Regions from separate parts of the Pseudomonas sp. JQ36 genome, predicted to be linked through region 1. Evidence: predicted binding sites of a transcription regulator. Region 1 holds the regulator's gene; the other holds the start of a gene.
The links. Region 1 encodes FliA, which starts transcription of late flagellar genes. Its sites were predicted from a motif close to CTAAAGTTTNNNNNNNNNNNGCCGNTAA; they were not measured.
Positions count from the first base shown of each region.

Region 1 (7,482 bases):
AGGTCGAGGTGGAAGATTTCGTTGACGTTGACCAACGGGAACGCGAACGCCTGATTGCCGAGCATCACCATCAGGGTCGGCATGATCGCCAGCGTCAGCGGCACCTTGATGACGATCTTCGAGCCCTGGCCCTTGGTCGAGTAGATGTTGATCGAACCGTTGAGCTGGGAAATCTTGGTCTTCACCACGTCCATGCCGACACCGCGGCCGGACACGTCGGAGATCTCGGTCTTGGTCGAGAAACCCGGGGCGAAGATCAGGTTGTAGCACTCGGTATCGCTCAGGCGATCGGCCGCGTCCTTGTCCATCACACCGCGTTTTACCGCGATCGAACGCAGCACGTTCGGGTCCATGCCCTTGCCGTCGTCGGAGATCGACAACAGGATGTGATCGCCTTCCTGCTCGGCGGCCAGTACCACGCGACCGCCACGGGCCTTGCCCGAAGCTTCGCGTTCTTCCGGCGACTCGATGCCGTGGTCGACCGCGTTGCGCACCAAGTGGACCAACGGGTCGGCCAGGGCCTCGACAAGGTTTTTGTCGAGGTCGGTTTCTTCACCCACCAGTTCCAGGTTGATCTCTTTCTTGAGCTGACGCGCGAGGTCGCGAACCAGACGCGGGAAGCGCCCGAAGACCTTCTTGATCGGCTGCATCCGGGTCTTCATCACCGCGGTCTGCAAGTCAGCCGTGACCACGTCGAGGTTCGACACGGCCTTGGACATGGCTTCGTCGCCGCTGTTGAGACCCAGGCGCACCAGGCGGTTACGCACCAGCACCAGCTCGCCGACCATGTTCATGATTTCGTCGAGACGCGCGGTATCGACCCGCACAGTGGTCTCGGCTTCGCTCGCCGGTTTTTCCGGCGGCGGAGCAGCTGCGGCACGGGCCGGCGCCGGTGCAGCAGCGGCAGCAGGTTTTGGCGCTTCGGCTTTCGGCTCAGGCTTGGGTGCAGCCTTCGGCGCAGCAGCCGGAGCGGCAGCAGCCTTGGCGGCAGGCGCGGCCACGGTCGACGCGGTGCCCGCAGCAGCGGCGCCAACATCGGTGAACTTGCCTTTGCCATGCAACTCGTCGAGCAGCGATTCGAATTCGTGATCGCTGATCAGATCGCTGCCGGCAGCGGCGGCCGCCGGTGCGGCAGGCGCAACCGGTGCCGAGGCGATCGCCGACTCCAGCGCTTCAACGGCGAAGTTGCCCTTGCCGTGCAACTGATCGAGCAGTGCTTCGAATTCGTCGTCGGTGATGTCCGAGCTGTCGCCCGCCGCCGGTGCCGCCGGAGCGGCCGCTGCCGGTGCCACGGCGTCCGCCGCGAACTGGCCTTTGCCGTGCAACTGATCGAGCAACGACTCGAATTCGGCGTCGGTAATTTCATCGCTGGCAGCGGCATCGGCAGCCGGCGCAGGTGCAGCAGCCGGGGCTTCGGCTTCGGCCTTGACGGCGTTCAGCGAATCCAGCAACTGTTCAAATTCGTTATCGGTGATGTCGCCCGAATCGCTCGAATCGCCTTCGACGACCAGTTCTTCGATCATCTCGGCCACTGGCGAAGCCGGAGCTTCGTCGGCCGTTTGCGGCTCGGCCAGACGCGCCAGCGCGGCCAGCAGTTCCGGGGTGGCCGCCGTGATCGGTGCACGTTCACGGACTTCGCTGAACATGCTGTTCACCGCGTCCAGTGCTTCAAGCACCACGTCCATCAGTTCTGCATCAACGCGACGCTCACCCTTGCGCAGGATGTCGAACACGTTTTCGGCGATGTGACAGCACTCCACCAGCTCGTTGAGCTGAAGGAAGCCGGCGCCCCCTTTTACAGTGTGGAAACCGCGAAAAATTGCGTTGAGCAGATCTGCGTCATCCGGGCGGCTTTCCAGCTCGACCAGTTGCTCGGACAGTTGCTCAAGAATCTCGCCGGCCTCAACCAGGAAATCCTGAAGGATCTCTTCATCGGCGCCGAAGCTCATTAATGGGGTGCTCCTACAGGTCTAAAAACCCAAAAAACCTAAAATTCCAAAACTCTAGAATCCGAGGCTGGATAACAAATCGTCCACATCGTCCTGACCGGACACAACGTCTTCTCGTTTATCGGCATGAATCTGCGGACCTTCACCCTGCGAGAGATGTTTTTGTGGATCTTTTTCTGCAAGCATCGCGGCACGGTCGTGTTCGATGCCCGCAAAGCGGTCAACCTGACTGGCCATGAGGACGAGTTTGAGCAAATTGCTTTCGACTTCGGTGACCAGTTGGGTCACACGCTTGATCACCTGACCTGTGAGGTCCTGGTAATCCTGAGCCAGCAGGATGTCGTTGAGGTTGCTCGACACCGCACGGTTGTCCGTGCTGCTGCGTGACAGAAAACCGTCGACCCGGCGCGCCAGTTCGCGGAACTCTTCAGCTCCGACCTCACGACGCATGAAGCGGCCCCAATCGGTGCTCAGCGCCTGGGCTTCTTCAGCCAGGCCATTGACCACCGGGGTGGCGCTCTCCACCAGATCCATGGTGCGGTTGGCCGCGGCTTCGGTCAGCTTGACCACATAGCCCAGGCGTTCGGTGGCGTCGGTGATTTGCGACACTTCCTCGGCCTGCGGCATGTGCGGATCGATCTGGAAATTGACGATCGCACTGTGCAGTTCGCGTGTGAGCTTGCCCACTTCCTGATACAGGCCGCGGTCACGGGTCTGATTGAGCTCATGGATCAGTTGCACAGCGTCGCCGAACCTGCCTTTTTCAAGGCTCTCGACCAGTTCGACCGCGTGTTTTTTCAGGGTCGACTCGAAATCGCCCTGTGAAGATTCGTTATGCTCCATAGCTCCCCCGCGCGTCATCAGCCGATGCGTTCGAAAATCTTCTCGATTTTGTCTTTCAACGCCTGAGCCGTGAAAGGTTTGACCACGTAGCCGTTCACACCGGCCTGAGCGGCCTCGATGATTTGCTCACGCTTGGCTTCAGCGGTCACCATCAGCACGGGCAGATGCTTGAGTTTTTCATCGGCACGTACGTGGCGCAGCAAGTCGATACCGGTCATGCCCGGCATGTTCCAGTCCGTTACCAGAAAGTCGATGCTTCCGCTGTTGAGTACCGGAATGGCGGTAGTGCCATCGTCGGCCTCGACGGTATTGGTGAACCCAAGATCGCGCAGCAGGTTCTTGATGATCCGCCGCATCGTTGAGAAGTCATCAACGATGAGGATTTTCATGTCTTTGTTCAATTCGACCTCCAAGCAGTCTTAAACGCGCCCAGCACCTGGACGCGCCACTTCAATCAATCCGGCAAAGCACTCGATGACTGTCTGGAGCACAACAGAGCAAGACCGGTGCCGTTCATCACCGCACCAGCCTCGTTCGCAGTGTCCCCACACTGCCTTCAGCGCGCTCGCCACTCCCCCAAACGCCCCCGCAAACGGGCCGCGCACTGGCTGTGTAACTGGCTGACCCGCGATTCACTGACGCCAAGGACTTCACCGATTTCCTTGAGGTTCAGCTCTTCGTCGTAGTACAGCGCCAACACCAGTCGCTCACGCTCCGGCAAATTGGCAATCGCATCCGCCAGCGCAGCCTGAAAGCGTTCATCTTCCAGATCGCGTGACGGCTCAAGATGAGCACTGGCGCCATCCTCGTGCAGCCCTTCGTGTTCGCCGTCCTGCAACAGGTCGTCGAAACTGAACAGCCGGCTGCCCAGCGTGTCATTCAAAATCCCGTAGTAATCGTCGAGACTCAATTGGAGTTCGGCCGCAACCTCGTGATCTTTAGCATCACGTCCGGTTTTAGCTTCAATTGAGCGAATTGCGTCGCTGACCATACGGGTGTTGCGGTGAACCGAGCGTGGCGCCCAATCCCCTTTGCGCACTTCATCGAGCATCGCGCCGCGGATCCGGATGCCCGCGTACGTTTCGAAACTGGCGCCTTTGCTGGCGTCGTATTTGGTAGAGACTTCGAGCAGGCCGATCATCCCGGCCTGAATCAGGTCTTCAACCTGCACACTCGCCGGCAAGCGCGCCAGCAAGTGATAGGCAATGCGCTTGACCAGTGGCGCGTAACGCTCGATCAACTCGTACTGCGCGTCACGTGCCGACTTCTTGTAGTAGTTCATACCGCTCGCGGTCATAACACAGGCCCTGCTGTTTGCTGCACGAGGCGCTCGACGAAAAACTCAAGGTGTCCGCGCGGGTTGGCAGGCAGCGGCCAGGTATCGACCTTCTGCGCGATCGCCTTGAACGCCAGCGCGCACTTGGAACGCGGAAAGGCTTCATAGACCGCTCGCTGCTTCTGCACTGCCTTGCGCACGCTTTCGTCGTACGGCACGGCGCCGACGTATTGTAAGGCGACGTCGAGGAAGCGATCCGTGACCTTGGTCAACTTGGCGAACAGGTTGCGCCCTTCCTGCGGGCTCTGCGCCATGTTGGCGAGGACGCGGAAGCGGTTCATGCCGTAGTCGCGGTTGAGCAGTTTGATCAGCGCGTAGGCGTCGGTGATCGAGGTCGGCTCGTCGCAGACCACCAGCAACACTTCCTGGGCGGCGCGGACAAAACTGACTACCGAGTCACCAATACCCGCAGCGGTGTCGATCACCAGCACATCGAGGTTGTCGCCGATGTCGCTGAAGGCCTGAATCAGACCGGCATGTTGCGCCGGGCTCAGGTGCACCATGCTTTGGGTGCCGGAAGCGGCCGGCACGATGCGGATCCCGCCGGGCCCCTGCAACAGCACGTCGCGCAGTTCGCAGCGGCCTTCGATCACGTCGGCCAGAGTGCGTTTGGGGGTCAGTCCCAGCAGAACGTCGACGTTCGCCAGCCCCAGGTCGGCGTCCAGCAGCATGACCCGACGGCCAAGCTCTGCCAGCGCCAGAGACAAGTTCACTGACACGTTAGTCTTGCCGACGCCACCTTTGCCGCCGGTCACCGCGATCACCTGTACGGGATGCATGCTGCCCATGTTATTTCTTTACCTTGTCTTGCATAGACGGAGGCCACATTACTGGCTGCGCGTTCTCAACCGGAACAATGCATGGCAGACCATCGATGTAGGTACAAAAACGGTTCATTACCTCAGCCAACCTGCTTGGTCGGGCTGTGGTAGATATCAGCGAACATGTCAGCCATGGCTTCTTCGCTGGGTTCTTCCTGCATTTGCACGCTGACGGCGCGGCTGACCAGTTGATGACGGCGCGGCAGATGCAGATCATCCGGAATCCGTGGGCCATCGGTCAGGTACGCGACCGGCAATTCATGACTGATCGCCAGGCTCAATACTTCGCCAAGACTGGCCGTCTCATCCAGTTTAGTCAGGATGCAGCCGGCAAGCCCGCAACGCTTGTAACTGTGGTACGCGGCGGTTAGAACCTGTTTCTGGCTGGTGGTTGCCAGCACCAGATAATTTTTTGAACGGATGCCACGCCCGGCCAGGCTTTCCAGCTGCATGCGCAAGGCCGGATCGCTGGCCTGCAAGCCGGCGGTGTCGATCAGCACCACGCGCTTGCGCAGCAGCGGGTCGAGCGCCTGAACCAGCGACTGGCCCGGATCGACGTGGGTCACCGGCACATTGAGAATGCGACCCAGGGTCTTCAGTTGTTCCTGGGCACCGATACGGAAACTGTCCATGCTCACCAGCGCGACATTCTGCGCGCCGTATTTCAGCACGTAGCGCGCGGCCAGCTTGGCCAGGGTGGTGGTCTTGCCCATGCCGGCCGGACCGACCATGGCAATCACCCCGCCCTCTTCCAGCGGCTCGACTTCCGGTACGGCAATCATCCGCGCCAGGTGCGCGAGCAGCATGCGCCAGGCCTGACGTGGTTCTTCGATATCATTAATCATCGCCAGCAGATCGCGCGACAACGGTCCGGACAGACCGATGCGTTGCAGACGGCGATACAGATTGGCTTGCGCCGGACGGCTGCCTTGCAGCTGATTCCAGGCCAGGGTGCCGAGCTGCACTTCCATCAGCTCACGCAGACTGTTCAATTCGAAACGCATCGAATCCAGCGCACGCGGATCGACGCCAGCGGCCGCCGGTGCAGGTGCCGGAGCCGTACGCGCCGGGGCGGCGTAAGTCGGTTCGCTCAACGGTTCGGCAGCGGTCAGCGGCAGGCCGGCCGTCAACGGCAGCCCGGCGAACAACTGGCGATTGGTGTTGCCGTCGGCTTCGCCACGCAGGCTCAGCTCGGCCTGGGCGGTCACGATGCGCGACTGGGTCTTGCGCAGCTCGTCCTCGAGTTCCATGTTCGGAACCCGTGGCGCCAGCGCCGACAATTTGTAATCCAGCGCCGCCGTCAGCTCGACGCCGCCGGCAATGCGGCGGTTGCCAATGATGGCGGCATCAGCGCCCAGCTCATCACGAACCAGCTTCATGGCCTGACGCATATCGGCGGCGAAAAAACGCTTAACTTGCATAAACCACTACCTCAGCCGTTGGGCCCTACTGTCGCAACGATGGTCACTTGCTTGTTGTCCGGAATTTCCTGGTAGGCCAGCACGTGCAGCCCCGGGACTGCGAGGCGACCGAAACGCGAGAGCATCGCGCGGATCGGGCCTGCTACCAACAGGATCACCGGCTGACCTTGCATTTCCTGGCGCTGCGCCGCTTCGATAAGCGAACGCTGCAGCTTCTCGGCCATGCTTGGCTCCAGCAGAACGCCCTCTTCCGAGCCTTGTCCTGCCTTCTGCAGACTATTGAGCAATATTTGTTCCAACCTTGGTTCCAGGGTGATCACAGGCAGCTCGGAGTCAGTGCCTACAATGCTTTGGACGATGGCGCGGGATACGCCGACGCGTACTGCGGCCACCAAGGCGGCGGTATCTTGACTCTTGGCGGCGTTGTTGGCGATAGCCTCGGCAATGCTGCGGATATCGCGTACCGGCACGTGTTCGGCCAGCAGCGCCTGCAACACTTTGAGCAGCTGCGACAGCGACACCACCCCCGGCACCAGCTCTTCAGCCAGTTTTGGCGAGCTTTTGGCCAGCAATTGCATGAGTTGCTGCACTTCCTCGTGGCCGATCAGCTCACTGGAGTGCTTGTACAGAATCTGGTTCAAGTGGGTCGCGACCACGGTACTGGCGTCGACCACGGTGTAACCGAGCGACTGCGCCTGCGCGCGCTGGCTGACTTCGATCCACACCGCCTCCAGGCCGAAAGCCGGATCTTTGGCGGTAATGCCGTTGAGCGTGCCGTAGACCTGCCCCGGGTTGATCGCCAGCTCGCGATCCGGGTAGATCTCGGCTTCGGCCAGAATCACACCCATCAGGGTCAGGCGATAGGCGCTCGGCGCCAGATCGAGGTTGTCGCGGATGTGCACGGTCGGCATCAGGAAGCCCAGGTCCTGCGAGAGCTTCTTGCGCACGCCCTTGATCCGCGCCAGCAACTGCCCGCCCTGATTGCGATCCACCAGCGGGATCAGGCGGTAACCGACTTCCAGGCCGATCATGTCGATCGGCGTCACGTCATCCCAGCCCAGCTCCTTGGTTTCCATGGCGCGGGCCGGCGACGGCAGCAGTTCCTGCTGACG
Region 1 covers NZ_CM132642.1:472,710-480,191, reverse strand. Annotated here, with positions in the region: gene ACS4NR_RS02330 (chemotaxis protein CheA) at 1-1,949, opposite strand, end outside; gene ACS4NR_RS02325 (protein phosphatase CheZ) at 2,004-2,792, opposite strand; gene ACS4NR_RS02320 (chemotaxis response regulator CheY) at 2,810-3,181, opposite strand; gene fliA (RNA polymerase sigma factor FliA) at 3,349-4,089, opposite strand; gene fleN (flagellar synthesis regulator FleN) at 4,086-4,916, opposite strand; gene flhF (flagellar biosynthesis protein FlhF) at 5,030-6,370, opposite strand; gene flhA (flagellar biosynthesis protein FlhA) at 6,382-7,482, opposite strand, start outside.

Region 2 (7,482 bases), 1.5 Mb from region 1:
CAGCGGCGAACAGTTGCTCGCTGATCTTCGCCTGAGCAGCGCTCATCGCGTTGTTGCGCACTTCATCACCGTAGGCCAGACCTTCGGCACGGACGATTTCGATGTCGGTGATGCCGAGGAAGCCGAGTACCAGCTTCAGATATTCTTCGTGGGCGATGCCGCTCGCCTGACCGGCATGGATGCCGCCGGAGGTGGAGACGATCACCACTTTCTTGCCACCGCACAGGCCTTCAGGGCCGGCTTCGGTGTAACGGAAAGTCTGGCCGGCAACGGCGACGCGGTCGATCCAGGCCTTGAGCTGGGTCGGTACGGTGAAGTTGTACATCGGCGCGGCGATGACGACGGCGTCGGCAGCAATGAATTCGGCCAGGGTCGAGGCGCTCAGCTCGGCTTCGTGCTGTTGTGCGGCGTCGCGCAGTTCAGCGGTGGTACCGGCAGCCACCAGGGTGGTCGACGAGAAGTGGCTGATGGCGTCGGCGGCCAGGTCGCGGTAGGTAACGACAGCAGCAGGCTCGGCGGCTTGCCAGGCTTTGACAACTTGGCTGCTCAGCTGACGGGAAGCGGAGTTGTCGCCCAGAATGCTCGAATCGATGTGCAGCAGTTTCATGTGGAATCTCCTGTAAAGAATCGCCGGCGGCGACGGAATGGAGACAATCCTACGGAAGAAACCAATAGCTGATTAGCCGCCGACAATGCGATAGTTCGTCCCACTGATAGAACGGTGGACTTTTCATGCAGGATCTCAACGATCTCTACTATTTCGCCAAAGTGGTCGAGGCCGGTGGCTTCGCCGCAGCCGGGCGTTTGCTGGGCATTCCCAAATCCCGCCTTTCCCGTCGCATTGCCGAACTCGAAGAGCGCCTCGGCGCCCGCCTGCTGCAACGCACCACGCGCCAGTTGAACCTGACCGCGGTTGGCGAGCGCTACTTGCGTCACTGTCAGGCGATGTTGCTGGAAGCGGAGATGGCCGACGAAGCGGTCGCCAGCATGTCCAGCGAGCCACGCGGCCGCTTGCGGGTGTCCTGTCCCACGGGTCTGGCGCGAGAAATGTTGCCATGGGTGATCAGCGAATTCCTCGGCAAATTCCCTCAGGTGCAACTGGAGGTGGTGTTGCTCAACCGCCGGGTGGATCTGGTCGCTGAAGGCTTCGACGTTGCGCTGCGTGTGCGCGAACTCGGCGATGAAGATCCGTTGCTGGTCACCCGCCGTCTGCGCCAGGCGCAAATGGTCGTGGTGGCCAGTCCGGCCTTTGTCGAGGGCAAGACCATCAGCCAGCCGCAAGATCTGAAGTCGCTGCCGGTGCTCGGCGCACTGGAAGCCGATCGCATGGTCCACGTGCGTCTGCTTGATCAACAGGGCAACAGCGTCGAACTGAACATGGAGGCGCGCCTGGGCATCGATGACTTCATCGTGCGCAAGGCCTGTGTGCTCGCCGGCCAGGGGTTTACCCTGCTGCCGATGATGTATTGCGAAGCCGACCTTGAGAGCGGCGCCCTGGTGCAACTGTTGCCCGAGTGGTCGTTGCCCGGCGGCTGGTTGCAGGCGGTGTATCCGCATCGGCGCGGGGTGATGCCGGCGGTGCGGGCGTGGATCGATCACCTGGTCGAATCGTTCAATGCGTGCGGGGAGCGACTGTTATGAACAAGGGAAAGATGAACGAGGCGGACGTCGCCGCCTTCTGCCTCGCCTTGCCAGGTGCACGGGAGGATTACAAATGGGGCGGCGTGCGGGTGTTCTCGATTGCCGGCAACAAGATGTTCGCCCTGCAAGGGCTGCGCGGGGATTCATTGGCGTTCAAGGTCGACAAGGACCTGTTTCTCGGCCATTGCGACCGCCCGGGGATTCACCCGGCGCCGTATCTGGCGCGGGCGCAGTGGATCATCATGCACCGGCCCTACCCGCTGGGCGCGGAGGAATTGCAGGGATTGCTGCAGCGTTCGCATCAGTTGGTGGTGGGCAAGTTGCCGAAGAAAACCCAGGCTGGATTGTTGCTTTAGCTTTTGCCTTTGGTGGGAGCGGGCTTGCTCGCGAAAGCGGTGTGCCAATGGACGAATATGTTGTCTGACACACCGCATTCGCGAGCAAGCCCGCTCCCACAGGGTTTCTTGTGTTGCTTCAGAACAATGAAAGCAGGTTCGAACCGAGAAACAGCTGGTCGATCCAGAACACCTGATGCAGCGCCACAATCACCCAGAACAGAATCTGAAACGAGACCTTGCGCGTCTTGTGCCGGAATACCTGTTGGGCGATCAGCGCGCCCGGCCAGCCGCCGGCGAGTTCCAGGGCATGGAGAATGTTCTCCGGCGTGCGCCACGCATCGGCGCGGGCCTTGCGTTTGTCCGCCCAGTACATGAAAAACGCCAGCACGCTGACCACGCCATAAGCAGTCAACGGCACCAGCGAGATCCCGCGCAGCCACATCGACAGCGAACCAAACAGTGGCAAGGCGCAGACGATCAGCAGCACTGCCAGTTTCAATTTCAGATGTTGAATACCGCCACGGGACGCGTGTCCATCCGGGCGGCGCGCGCGGGAATCATTCATGGTTTGACCGCCGACCAGTCCACCCAGCCGAACTGCCAGGTCGCCAGAATCACCAGACCAAAAACGATCCGGTACCAGGCGAACGCCGCGTAGCTGTGGCTGGCGATGAACTTGAGCAGACCGCGCACGGCGATCATGGCGAAGATGAACGCGGTGACGAAGCCGATGGCGAATACCGGGAAATCCGCCGGCACGAACAGATCTCGATATTTGTAACCCGAGTACACCGCTGCACCGACCATGGTCGGCATCGCCAGGAAGAACGAGAACTCTGTCGCGGTCTTGCGCGACAGGCCGAACAGCAGACCACCGATGATCGTCGAGCCCGACCGCGAAGTGCCAGGAACCATCGCCAGACACTGGGCGAACCCGACTTTCAGCGCGTCCTTCCAGGTGATCTCGTCCACGGTTTCGGCGTGCACCTCATGCTGGCGACGCTCGGCCCACAACATGATCACGCCGCCCACCACCAGTGCGGTCGCGACGGTGATCGGGTTGAACAGGTATTGGTGAATCAGGTCGGCAAAAATCACCCCCAATACCACCGCCGGCAGAAACGCGATCAGCAGGTTGGCCGTAAAACGCCGTGCACTCGGCTGGGTGGGCAGGCCAATCACCACGTCGAGAATCTTGCGGCGAAACTCCCAGACCACCGCGAGGATCGCGCCAAGCTGAATAATGATGTTGAACGCCATGGCTCGTTCGCCACCGAACTCGAGCAAGTCGGCAACAATGATCTGGTGTCCGGTACTGGAAATGGGCAAAAACTCCGTCAGCCCCTCTACAACTCCAAGAATCAGCGCCTGCAAGGCGGTCCAAAGATCCATCAATCCCCCAAAGAGCGATGCACGCGGGCATGCCCCGATAATATTTTTCTAACGTTCACTGCGTTCAGCGTAGCTGTACCGATTCCGCGCGCACAGGATCCACACGGAACGGTCAAAATTCCGTGAAATATCAACTTGGATTCAGGTTTTCACGCACGGGGCCGAAATCCTAACAGACAAGCCTTGATAGTGCAGCGGCGTTATACGACTTGGGTCGCGTATGCCCGACCACTCAAACGTGGTTGGATGCTGGCGTTGATTTATTACAAGAAAAAGAAATCGGAGTGACAGCGTTATGAACAGCTTGCGCAGTGTGTCGATCAGCCGACGCTTGTGGCTCATTTTGATTGTGGCCGTGGTCATGTTGTTGACCTTGGGCGTGTTGATGCTCAAGCAGATTCACGATGACCTGTATCACGCCAAGGCACAGAAAACCCAGCATGTGGTGCAGACCGCCAGCGGTCTGCTGAGTTACTACCACGACCTGGAAACCAACGGCACTCTGACCCGCGACGCCGCACAGAAACAGGCGCTGACCGCCATTCGTGGCCTGCGTTACGACCAGAGCGATTACTTCTGGATCAACGACCTCACCCCCGTGATGGTCATGCACCCGACCAACCCCAAACTCGAAGGCCAGAACCTCTCGGCGATCCGCGACCCGGACGGTTTCGCGGTGTTCAACGAAATGGTTGCGATCGCCAAAAGCAAAGGCGCCGGCATGGTCGATTACCGCTGGCCCAAGCCCGGTGCCAGCGAGCCGGTCGCGAAAACTTCCTACGTAAAACTGTTCGAGCCGTGGGGCTGGGTGCTCGGTTCCGGGGTTTACGTCGATGATGTGCAGAGCGAGTTCCGCGCTCAGTTGATCAAGGCCTCGGTGATCGGCCTGGTCATCGCGCTGATCATGGCCCTGCTGGTGATATTGATTGCCCGCAGCATCGTCCGTCCGTTGCAGGAAACCGTGAACGCCATGGCCAATATCGCCAGCGGTGAAAGCGATTTGACCCGCAGCCTCGATACCCATGGCCAGGACGAAGTCACGCAACTGGCGCATCACTTCAACGCCTTTACCGCCAAGCTGCGCCGGGTCATCGGTGACCTGCAGGTTTCGGCCAGTGCCCTGGGCCAGTCGTCCAGCGAACTGGGCAACGATGCGACTCAGGCTCAGCAGCGCAGTCAGCAGCAATCGCAGCAGATGGAACTGGTGGCGACCGCGATCAACGAAGTGACCTATGGCGTGCAGGATGTGGCGAAGAACGCCGAACATGCTGCCGCTGAAATGCGCGATGCCGAAGCTCAGGCCCAGCAGGGTCAGATCAACATCGACGGCAGCCTGCAACAGATCGACAAGTTGTCCGCGACCATTGATCAGGCGGTCGAAGTAATTCGCACCCTGGCGGCGGAGAGCACGCAGATTGGCAGTGTGCTGGAGGTGATCCGCTCGATTGCCGAGCAGACCAACCTGCTGGCGCTCAACGCGGCCATCGAAGCGGCCCGCGCCGGTGAACAGGGCCGAGGTTTTGCGGTGGTGGCCGATGAAGTGCGGTTGCTGGCGCAGCGCACGCAAAAGTCGACAGCGGAAATCCAGAGCATGATCGAACGCTTGCAGAATCATTCCGAAGCCGCAGTGAAGGTCATCGGCGACAGCAGCAAGGCCTCGCAACTGACCATCGAACAGGCCGGCCTCGCCGGTGCCAGCCTCAACGCCATCGGCCAGGCCCTGCGCAATCTCAACGGCCTGAACGCTTCGATTGCCAGCGCCACGCTGCAACAGGCGCATGTGGTCGAGGACATCAACCAGAACGTCACGCAGGCGGCCGGCCTGTCTCACAGCACGGCGCTGGCGGCCGAGCAGTCGAGTGTGGCGAGCGTGAAGCTGGGGCAGTTGAGCGAGCAGTTGAACCAATTGTTGCGCCAGTTCCGCGTTTGACACCGTTCCCCTGTAGGAGTGAGCCTGCTCGCGATAGCGTCGTATCAGTCAACCACAGAGTGGCTGAACCACCGCCATCGCGAGCAGGCTCACTCCTACAGGTTTTTCGGTACAATCCGCTCCCTCCTCAACTCCCTCAAGGAACCCCCATGTCCGGGCTTGAACTGTTTGCCGCCGCCCTCGGTGTGATCGCCGTGTGGCTGACGGTCAAACAGAATCCGTGGTGCTGGCCGATCGGCCTGGTCATGGTGTTGCTCTACAGCTGGATCTTCTATGACGTGAAGCTGTATTCGGACATGTTGCTGCAAGTGATTTACGCCGCGCTGCAAGTCTACGGCTGGTGGCAATGGACCCGCGCCGGGACGATGCACGACGGACGTGAAGTCACGCGCCTGGATCAGCGTTCGATTCTGCTCGGCCTGAGTGTGGGCGCACTCGGCAGCCTGCTGCTGGGCGCGGCCATGGCCCACTGGACCGACGCCGCACAACCGTGGCTCGATGCCGCACTGACCGCGTTCAGCCTCGTCGCGCAATTGTGGATGGCGCAAAAACGCCTGCAATGCTGGGCGCTGTGGTTCGTGCTGGATGTGATTTTCGTCGGTCTGTTCCTGTACAAGGGTCTGTACCTCACCGCAGCGCTGTATGCCCTGTTCACCCTGATTGCGCTGCAAGGCTGGCGCGAATGGCGCGCCGATCCGGCGTTGCAGCGATGAAGGTAGTTGTTCTCACCGGCCCGGAATCCACCGGCAAGAGCTGGCTGGCCGCTGGCCTTCAGGCGCGCTTTGGCGGCCTGCGAGTGGACGAATACGTGCGCTGGTTCATCGAGCAGAATCCACGCGATACCTGCCTCAACGACATCCCCGCTATCGCCCGTGGGCAGTTGCAATGGGAAGATCAGGCACGGGCGCAGCAACCGCCATTGCTGATTCTCGATACCCATTTGCTGAGCAACATCCTCTGGAGCCAGACCCTGTTTGGCGCCTGCCCGGCATGGCTGGAACCCGAGCTGCTGGCGCGGCATTACGACCTGCACCTGCTGCTGTCGCCGGAGCAGATCGACTGGACCGACGACGGCCAACGCTGCCAGCCACAACTGAGCGAACGCATGGCGTTCTTTCAGGCCACCCGCGACTGGCTGGAACAGCACGGGCAACCGTTGCAGATCATTCAGGGCGATTGGGATCAACGCCGCGTTCAGGCTTTTGACGACGTCGCGCGGTTATTGGCTGATTGATCCATCGAATAGCTCCGTTCAGGGCGAAAGTGTCCATTCCTGAAACACCTCCCTCAGCGCAAAGCTGCGAGTTCAATGGCCTTCATCGTTTTGTCAGAACATCTGTTACGTCAGTGAAACAGTCTTCGGCAAACCCCTGTTCCAGAGCTTTGCGCCGCCCTTGACCGTGTGGCTGCCTGCCCGACTGTTTCAATGCTGAAACAGCTTTTGTATCAGCGCTGCACGGCGCATCGCCAACCCATTGAAAATCAACAACAACTCAAAAGCGGCACAGCTTTCGCTCTCTCCTTCCCAACGCTGACAAGAGCCAGCCCACTGAAGAAGGAATTGCCGCCGTGGGGAATATCAATAAAGGCCTGACCTGCCTTCTGCTGATTGGATCAGCCGCCAGCACATTCATCAGTTTCAACGTCCAGGCCGAAGGCAATGGCGTGATCGTTCTCAACCGCGACGTCCAGCCCATTCCCATCGGGCGCAGCGGTGGCAAAGACCCCTACCCGACCACAGTCAATGCCAACCCTTCGGCTCGCATCAATCAAGCGATGACCAGCACCGAGCTCGATGACGGTGAATTTGCCAGTGTAGCCAGTGGCTCTTCGATTCGCGGCAATATCACCACACCCACCGCCAACATGCCTGGCATGAACACCCTGACCAATCCCAACGGCCTGCCCGGCATGGGCGGCGGTCACGGCGGTGGCGCGGGCGGTTCGATTTCCAACACCGTCAACCGTGCGATGAGTTCAGGTCTTGCTCCGCTGACCCGCATGGCCGGAGGTCAATGAGATGAATCGTTCCCTTCTGCTGCTTGCCCTCTTCGGCTGCGCCAGCGCCATGGCCGATCCAGGCTCCGTGAATAACGCCGACATCCAGAACAGTGGCATGCAGTACCGCGGCAACTTCAACGTCAACCAGGCCGCCGGCGACCAGATGCAACAGACCAACAC
Region 2 covers NZ_CM132642.1:1,945,338-1,952,819, forward strand. Annotated here, with positions in the region: gene ACS4NR_RS08610 (FMN-dependent NADH-azoreductase) at 1-607, opposite strand, end outside; gene ACS4NR_RS08615 (LysR substrate-binding domain-containing protein) at 733-1,641, shown strand; gene ACS4NR_RS08620 (MmcQ/YjbR family DNA-binding protein) at 1,638-1,997, shown strand; gene ACS4NR_RS08625 (DUF1294 domain-containing protein) at 2,116-2,544, opposite strand; gene ACS4NR_RS08630 (undecaprenyl-diphosphate phosphatase) at 2,541-3,371, opposite strand; gene ACS4NR_RS08635 (methyl-accepting chemotaxis protein) at 3,667-5,301, shown strand; gene pnuC (nicotinamide riboside transporter PnuC) at 5,451-6,014, shown strand; gene ACS4NR_RS08645 (AAA family ATPase) at 6,011-6,535, shown strand; gene ACS4NR_RS08650 (hypothetical protein) at 6,871-7,320, shown strand; gene ACS4NR_RS08655 (adhesin) at 7,322-7,482, shown strand, end outside.
Region 2: the regulator FliA is predicted to act here: its motif matches at 3,512-3,539, upstream of ACS4NR_RS08635 (methyl-accepting chemotaxis protein).